2 regions of the Cytobacillus sp. FSL H8-0458 genome follow, and region 2 is predicted to be linked to the other one. Evidence: riboswitches for the same ligand, from Rfam matches in the RefSeq annotation. Region 2 holds a riboswitch; the other holds the start of a gene.
What was found. Region 2 has a riboswitch for S-adenosylmethionine ahead of NYE23_RS09120 (methionine biosynthesis PLP-dependent protein). Riboswitches for the same ligand answer to the same signal wherever they lie in the genome.
Positions count from the first base shown of each region.

Region 1: it holds a riboswitch for S-adenosylmethionine, as region 2 does, so the genes downstream of both, NYE23_RS21975 (methionine ABC transporter ATP-binding protein) here and NYE23_RS09120 (methionine biosynthesis PLP-dependent protein) in region 2, are expected to answer to the same signal.

Region 1 is NZ_JBBOBR010000002.1:120,212-124,633, reverse strand. It holds gene NYE23_RS21980 (O-acetylhomoserine aminocarboxypropyltransferase/cysteine synthase family protein) at 69-1,385, shown strand; SAM riboswitch class I at 1,526-1,629, shown strand; gene NYE23_RS21975 (methionine ABC transporter ATP-binding protein) at 1,781-2,806, shown strand; gene NYE23_RS21970 (methionine ABC transporter permease) at 2,799-3,467, shown strand; gene NYE23_RS21965 (MetQ/NlpA family ABC transporter substrate-binding protein) at 3,480-4,325, shown strand.
Region 2 is NZ_JBBOBR010000001.1:1,874,563-1,878,984, forward strand. It holds gene metC (cystathionine beta-lyase) at 1-555, opposite strand, end outside; gene NYE23_RS09120 (methionine biosynthesis PLP-dependent protein) at 552-1,664, opposite strand; SAM riboswitch class I at 1,741-1,856, opposite strand; gene NYE23_RS09125 (H-type small acid-soluble spore protein) at 2,056-2,235, opposite strand; gene NYE23_RS09130 (hypothetical protein) at 2,401-2,640, shown strand; gene sucA (2-oxoglutarate dehydrogenase E1 component) at 2,956-4,422, shown strand, end outside.

The DNA of each region.
Region 1 (4,422 bases), on a different contig from region 2:
TCTTATGAAGAGGGTTTTTCTGCTTTTAAGAAATGAAATACAAACATTTTTATAGAGGAGAGATAGCGATGACGGACAAACAGAAAAATTACCGCTTTGAAACAATTGGAGTACATGGGGGGCTGAAGCCTGACCCTGTAACTGGCGCGAGGGCGGTCCCAATTTATCAGAATAATGCTTATCAGTTCAAAAATACAGATCACGCTGCAGACCTCTTTGCCCTGAAAGAGCCGGGATATATTTATAGCAGGATACATAATCCCACTGTCAGTGTGTTTGAGGAAAGAGTGGCCCTGCTTGAAGGAGGAGTGGGTGCGCTGGCCCTTGCCAGCGGCCAGTCTGCTATTACACTTGCCATTTTAAACATCGCCGAAGCTGGTGATGAAATTGTTGCCGCATCCAATTTATATGGGGGTACTTATAATTTATTTGCAGTTACACTTCCCAAGTATGGAATAAAGGTAAAACTGGTGGATCCAAAGGATCCGGAAAATTTCCGGAGCGCCATTACAGATAAAACAAAGGCTGTCTTCGCCGAAACGATTGGAAACCCCAGCCTGAAAATCCTGGATATTGAAAAGGTTGCCGCAATTGCACACGAAAACGGTGTCCCCCTGATTGTCGATAACACTTTTGCTACCCCTTATCTTTGCAGGCCTATTGAACATGGAGCTGACATTGTCATACACTCTGCGACAAAATGGCTGCTCGGCAATGGGACCACAATGGGGGGAGTTATAGTAGACGGCGGGAAATTTGACTGGAATTCTCCTAAGTTTCCGGGCTTTACAGAGCCTGATCCGAGCTACCATGATATTGTCTATAGCGAAGCAATTGGCGAAGCTGCTTATATTATAAAAGCACGGGTACAGCTGTTAAGAGACTTAGGACCTGCAATGAGTGCGCAAAGTGCATTCCAGTTCACTTTGGGTCTTGAGACTCTGCATGTGAGAATGAAGGAACATGTTGCCAATACCAAAAAGGTAGTGGAATATTTGGAGGCGCACCCGGCCGTTAATTGGGTGCTCTATCCAGGTCATGAAAGCCACCCGGACAAAGACTTGGCAGATAAATATTTGCCAAAAGGAGCCGGGGCAGTGGCTGTATTTGGAATTGCGGGCGGTCGAGAGGCTGGAGCCAAGCTGATCAATAGTTTGCAGCTATGGGCACATGTGGCAAATGTCGGGGACGCAAAGAGCCTGATTATCCACCCTGCAAGCACGACTCATCAGCAGCTGGATGAGGAAGGTTTAAAAGCTGCAGGAGTGCCGGAGGACTTGATTCGGATTTCGATCGGCATCGAAAATGCAGAAGATTTAATTGAAGACCTGGAACAGGCGATAGAAGCAGCTGCAGGTCTCACATCGCTAGCTGCAAAAGCGTAAAGGAAAATTTACCATTCACTTTTTTCCGAAAGTTTGAAATTTCATCGTTGACACCTTTTTAATGGCTATGATACGATAGCAAACGTAATTAAAAAACTGCTTAATTCATTTAAAGTATTAATTTAATATAGAACGTTACGCTCTTATCAAGAGAGGTGGAGGGAAGTGCCCTATGAAGCCCGGCAACCGTCAATTAGTTGAAATGGTGCCAATTCACTCAAAGCATAGCTTTGATAGATGAGAGAAAGGACTAAATTTTTTTATGCCTTTCTGCTCATGTGCAGAAAGGCATTTTTGCTTTTGCGCATGAAAGCCTATTTAGAGTGAAGAATAGGGAATAAAAGCAGTCTATTAATTATTATCTGTATCTTTCGATAAAAGAGGTGACTATCACGTTGATTTCCATAAAAGATGTACAGAAGATATTCTCTTCAAAAAACGGTCAGGTAAAAGCAGTTGACGATGTAAACCTGGAGGTAAAAGAAGGAGAAATTTTCGGTGTTATCGGATACAGCGGTGCAGGTAAAAGTACCTTAATCCGCATGCTGAATGGGCTGGAGCTTCCTACCCATGGCAGTGTAACAGTAGCAGGCAATGAGGTTTCAAAGATAAAGGGAAGCAAGCTAAGAAAAGCGCGGCAGGAAATAAGCATGATTTTCCAGCACTTCAACCTGTTATGGTCGAGGACAGTAAGAGAGAATATTGCATTTCCGCTTGAAATCGCAGGGGTTTCCCGGCAGGAAAGGCTCAAAAGAGTAGATGAGCTCATTAAACTCGTCGGTCTGGAGGGAAGAGAAGATGCCTATCCTTCCCAGCTTAGCGGGGGTCAAAAGCAAAGAGTAGGGATTGCCAGAGCCCTAGCCAATAATCCAAAAGTGCTGCTTTGTGATGAGGCAACATCTGCCCTTGATCCGCAGACAACAGACTCCATTTTGGAGCTGCTTGTTGACATCAATGAGCGGCTGGGCTTAACCATTGTCCTCATTACACATGAAATGCACGTAATCCGTAAAATCTGCCATCGGGTTGCTGTTATGGAAGGCGGCCGGATTGTGGAAATCGGCCCTGTATTGGATGTCTTTAAGAATCCGAAAGCTGTGATTACAAAGCGCTTTGTCCAGCAGGTGACAGAGCCTGAAGAAACGAAGGAAACGATTGATCATCTGGTCGATTTGTATCCAAAAGGAAAAGTAGTCCAATTAGGATTTGTCGGCGAATCAGCTGAACAGCCATTGATTACAAACCTGATCCGTCACTTCCAGGTAACTGTTAATATTCTGCAGGGGAAGATTTCCCAGACACAGAATGGTTCCTACGGCACCTTATTCATCCATGTTGATGGAGAAGCAGAGGAAGTTGCAAAAGCGATTGAATTTATCCATTCTCAGCAGGTGGGCGTGGAGGTGATTTCCAATGCTTAATGAATGGTTTCCAAATGTGAAATGGGACTCCATGTGGGAAGCTACTGTGGAAACTCTCTATATGACAGCTATTTCTGTTATTGCAACCTTTATTTTAGGAGCAATTTTGGGGCTGCTGCTCTTTTTAACCTCAAAGGGGAATATCTGGGGAAATGCAGCAATCAATAAAATTATCTCAGCGTTCGTCAATATTTTCCGTTCGATTCCATTTATTATCCTTATTGTATTACTGATTCCATTTACGAAGTTTTTGCTTGGGACAATGATTGGGGAGGATGCAGCATTGCCTGCATTAATTATTGGTGCTGCCCCGTTTTATGCCCGAATGGTGGAAATCGGCTTGAGGGAAATAGATAAAGGTGTAATTGAAGCGGCCAAGTCTATGGGCGCAAAAACAAGCACGATTATCTGGAAGGTTCTGCTTCCGGAATCAATGCCCGCCCTTGTTTCAGGAATTACCGTTACAGCCATCGCGCTGGTTGGCTACACAGCCATGGCCGGTGTTATCGGTGCTGGGGGACTTGGAAACCTCGCTTACCTGGAAGGATTCCAGAGGAGCCGCAATGATGTGACGGTTATGGCGACTGTCATTATTCTAATCATCGTATTTATCATCCAGTTTATTGGAGATATCATAACAACAAAATTAGACAAACGTTAAGGAGAGATTGACATGAAAAAATGGTTATCACTTGCTCTTGCACTTGCAGTAGCACTTGTTCTTGCAGCTTGCGGAACTTCGGAAAAAGACGGCAATGCCGGTGAAGGCGGAGAAAGTAAAGAAAACACTAAAATTACAGTAGGGGCTTCCAACGTACCTCACGCTGAAATTCTTGAAGAAGCAAAGCCATTACTTGAAGAAAAAGGCTTTGAACTTGATGTTGTGCCATTCCAGGATTATGTATTGCCAAACCAGGCTCTTGAGTCTAAGGAGCTGGATGCAAACTATTTCCAGCACATTCCTTACCTTGAGTCACAGAAAGCTGAACATGGATATGATTTTACAAATGCAGGCGGAATTCATATTGAACCAATCGGAGTATATTCCCAAAAGTATAAGAGCCTTGATGAACTTCCTGAGGGTGCATCAATCATCATGAGCAACTCAGTAGCAGACCATGGCCGTATTCTCTCCATGCTTGAAGCAGAGGGACTTATTACTTTAAATGAAGATGTAGAAAAAACGGAAGCAACTCTGGAAGATATTAAAGAAAATCCTAAAAAGTTAAAGTTTGATACTGAATATGAAGCATCACTTCTTCCTCAAATCTACAATAATGGAGAAGGGGATGCAGTCCTGATCAATTCCAATTATGCAATTGATGCCGGGTTGAATCCTCTTGAAGATTCAATTGCAATTGAAGACAAAGATTCACCATACGTAAATGTAATTGCAGTCCGCACAGGCGATGAAGAAAAAGAAGGAATTAAAGCTCTTGTAGAAGTGCTTCGTTCTAAAGAAATTCAGGATTTCATTCTTGAAAAATATAAAGGTGCCGTTGTGCCGGTATCTGAGTAAGGCAGAAATGCAGGCGTTCACAGCGCCTGTTTTTTTTGTGGATCAGCAGCCCCACTTCCCGTATAGATTGAAATGCAATCAAACATACTAACCTTGA
Region 2 (4,422 bases):
CGGTTTTTGAAGAGCAGGGGTCAGGAATGTGTTATCCACAAATGTCAGGGCTCCATGCTGTCTTGCCAGTGAACTGATGGCCTGGATATCTGTCACCTTCAGCAGCGGATTGGAAGGAGTCTCTACATAGAAAACTTTCGTGTTGGGACGGATTGCTTCTTTTACTTCCTCAAGATTTGTCATATCAACAAATGTATGCTCAATGCCAAAACGGGATAGGACCTCTGTTGTCATGCGATAGGTTCCGCCATAAACGTCTTCTGTAATGACAACATGATCTCCCTGTGATAAAAGGAGGAATGCTGTGGAAATGGCAGCCATTCCGGAAGAAAAGGCAAACCCTCTAATACCTTCTTCAAGCTCCGCGATGACTTCCTCAAGTGCTTCCCTTGTTGGATTCAGGCTGCGGCTGTAATCATATTTTCCGAACGCATCAATATCTTTTTGATGGAAAGTGGAGGCATGCTGGATCGGTACACTGACAGCTCCTGTTTCCGGGTCGAATTTTTGATTATTGTGAAGCAATTTCGTTTGGAATGTGTAATTCGTACTCATCGTACTGCCTCCTTTAAAACCTTTGCAAAAGCATGTTCAAGATCCGCCTTCAAATCTTCTGCATTTTCGATTCCAACCGAGAAACGCAGAAGCCTGTTACAGACACCGGTTTCAATGCGGATCTCTTCAGGGATGTCCGCATGCGTTTGTGTTGCAGGATATGTTATGAAACTCTCGACTCCACCAAGGCTTTCAGCAAAGGAGATTAGGGAGAGGCTCTGCAGAAAAGGATTCACCCAGGATTCTTCCTGGATCCGGAAAGATATCATTCCTCCCTTGCCTGGATAAAGAACATCTGTTATGGCATCATGGTGTGATAAGAAAGCCGCTAACTCCCGGGCATTTTTTTCATGCCGTTCCATGCGAAGAGAGAGTGTCTTCATGCCTCTGATCAAAAGCCAGGAATCAAATGGGCTAAGGACTGCACCTGCAGCATTGTGGTTCATGGCAAGATCCTCACATAACTGTTTGCCTTTTGCGACAACTAAACCGGCAAGGACATCATTATGGCCTCCAAGATACTTCGTCGCACTATGGATGACAATATCAGCTCCAAGCTTTAACGGCTGCTGAAGAAGGGGGGTGTAAAATGTGTTATCAACGATCAGCAGGATATTATGCCGTTTCGCGATGTCAGCTATCAACTGAATGTCTGTCTCTTCCATCAGCGGGTTAGTGGGAGTCTCCAGAAATATTGCTTTCGTTTTTTCAGTGATTAGCTCTTCAACATTTTCAGGAGTGCTCGTATTTACATATTTGCTCTGCAGTCCCCATTTTTTGAAGCCCTGTTCAAGCAGACGATAGGTTCCGCCGTATAAATCCTTGGAAACAATCCACTCATCTCCGGATTTAAAGAGGGAAAGAATCGTAAGAATGGCAGCCATTCCAGAACTGCAGGCATAGCCTTGATCGCCTTCTTCCAGATCGGCGATTGCTTTTTCAAGCAGCTGGCGGGTAGGATTGCCTGTTCGGCTATAGTCAAAGCCAGTTGACTGACCAATGCCTTCATGCCGGTAGGCGGTGGAAAAGTATACAGGCGGATTGACTGCACCTGTTGCTGATTCGCTCCTGTTTCCGATTTGTGCTAATTTGGTGTCAATATTATACATGCTGGTAAACACTCCTTCGTCATAATAAAAAAAAGCCTTCTATAAGAAGAAGACTTTTTAATGTGAACAGCCATTCTTCTTATCTTTCAAGTTTCTAAAAAACTTGCAGGAATTAGCACCTTTTCAATCAAAATATGATTGCTGGTTGCTGAGGCGTCGTCGGGCCTTACCCTCGACCTCTCTGGATAAGAAATCAAATATTAAATTTTCTCTAAACTTTACTACAGTAAACCGTTAAGAGTCAACACTTTTTTGAATATTTCATGTTATAAAAAATATCTGGCCAGGCATCTTGAGTCCTTCTGCCTTAAATATCTGTTTCAAGGAGGAATAAGGAGGATCTTGAACCAAAAAAACTTTCCATTACATTCTGGAAAGTTTTTTTGGGTATTCATTCTTCAATCAAATCGTTAACCGGCACATCCATTTCTTTTTCAGAATTTGCTTTTGTGTAAATGCGTGCTGTCTTAGTCTGCTCATCTACATGCTGAATGATGATCGGTATGCCATTTAAAGTGACACTGTGCACTTCAGCAGACTCAGCAATCTCTTTTGCTCTGCCTATATTCATGGAAAAACCTCCTGAATTTGAATAATTTTAATGTGCCTTAAAAAGACACATATTATTCTTTTAAAATTAGCCTGGCATAAACTGTTATAGCTAGATCTCTTTAAAGTTCAGAATATTTCCTTTATAATAATGAGGAAAATAATTTTTTCTTGGAGGGAAGCTTTTATGCAAGAACATAGTCACTGCCGTCACAGATTTGCCGAAACAGATGGGCCAGCCGTTTTCCGGACAATTGATGGCATTGAAGTGAATGTTGCCGGCAGCTTATTCCAAAAATGTACAACATGCGGTCATTTTGATTTTCCCGTAGATACCAGAGAAGCCATTGAATCTTCCCTAAAAGAAAACAGAAAAAATACCAATGAATCGAAACAAATCTATATAAACCTGGTAGAAACTTTTTAAAGCCGAAACATTTCGGCTTTTTTTATGTTCAAGTTATTTCATATTTATAAATGTTTACCCTTTTACAAATCATTTTTTTAGAATAAGTTATTGCTAAAAAATTTTTTTAATAGTTTTCCACTATATTCATGTTTTTATCTTTGTACAACTAGATTTTACGTGTTAGAATAACTGTGGAAACGTTTTATCCTCTGAAAAATATTATTATTCGTAAAAATGAATTGTTAATTCATTCAAATGATGGGTATTGTATTTTCAGGGAGAAAAAACGTATTGAATTATTCACTTACAAAACAGTTATGGAGGTAATTTTCCATGAAAAAGCCATTTAATGGTGAGGGACCTTTTGAACAGGGATTTCATGGCCCAAACCTTGGCTACGTTATTGAACTTTATGAAAGATATTTAGAGGATCCATCATCGATTGATCCTGAAATGAAAGAGTACTTTGAAAAGAATGGTTCCCCGCTTGCGAGTGAAGGAACGGCACAAATCGCTTCATCAGCAAATCAGCCAATGAATGCCGGACAGCTTGAGAAAACACTTGCTGCTATTCGCCTAGCTGATAATATCCGCACATATGGCCACTTGGCTGCCGATATTTATCCGCTGGGTAACAATAAATCGGAAGCTGCTTTATTTGAACTGAGCAAATATGGCTTAACTGAAAATGACTTGAAAGAGATCCCTGCTGGTGTCATTACTAAAGATGCCACATATCCTTTACGCAACGGACTTGAAGCAATTGAATTCCTGAAGAGCGCTTATATGGGCCCCATTGCTTTTGAATTCCAGCATATATTTGATGAAAACGAAAAAGACTGGCTCCGCCGCAAAATAGGTGCGAACAGCCACAAGCTGTCAATGCAAAAGGCGGAAAAACTGAAAGTTTTAAGAAGACTGACTGAAGTTGAGGAATTTGAAAAGTTCCTTCATAAAACCTTCGTCGGACAAAAAAGATTCTCCATTGAGGGCCTTGATACAATGGTTCCTTTATTGGATGAAATTGTCTCTGAATCCGTTTCGGATGGAGCAAAAACAATTAACATCGGCATGGCCCACCGCGGAAGGTTAAATGTTCTTGCACATGTGCTTGGGAAGCCGTATGAAATGATTTTCGCGGAGTTCCAGCATGCGCCGAATAAAGAACTTGTTCCTTCTGAAGGATCCATCGGAATCAATTACGGCTGGACAGGCGACGTGAAATATCACCTTGGTCTGGATAAACAGATCAAAGATGAGAATACGACCATTGCCAGACTGACATTGGCTAACAATCCGAGCCATCTTGAATTTGTAGGTTCACTGGTTGAGGGCTACACGCGAGCTTCACAGGACAACAGAACAAAGGCCGGTTATCCTGAAGTAGATCCAAAAGCTGCTTTATCCATTATCATTCATGGAGACGCAGCATTCCCTGGTCAGGGAATTGTAGCAGAAACACTTAATCTCGGACAGCTGACTGGCTATAATACTGGCGGTTCGATCCATATCATTGCCAATAATACAATTGGTTTCACAACAGAATCACATGATTCACGCTCTACCAGATATGCAAGTGATCTGGCCAAAGGGTATGAAATGCCAATTATGCACGTTAATGCAGACGAACCTGAAGCAGTAGTTGCAGCGGCAAGGATTGCCTGCGAATATCGTGCTAAATTCCAGAAGGATATCCTCATCGACTTAATCGGATACCGCCGTTTTGGACATAACGAGATGGACGAGCCTATGACGACGAATCCTCTTATGTATAATATTGTACGCAAGCGGCCAACCGTG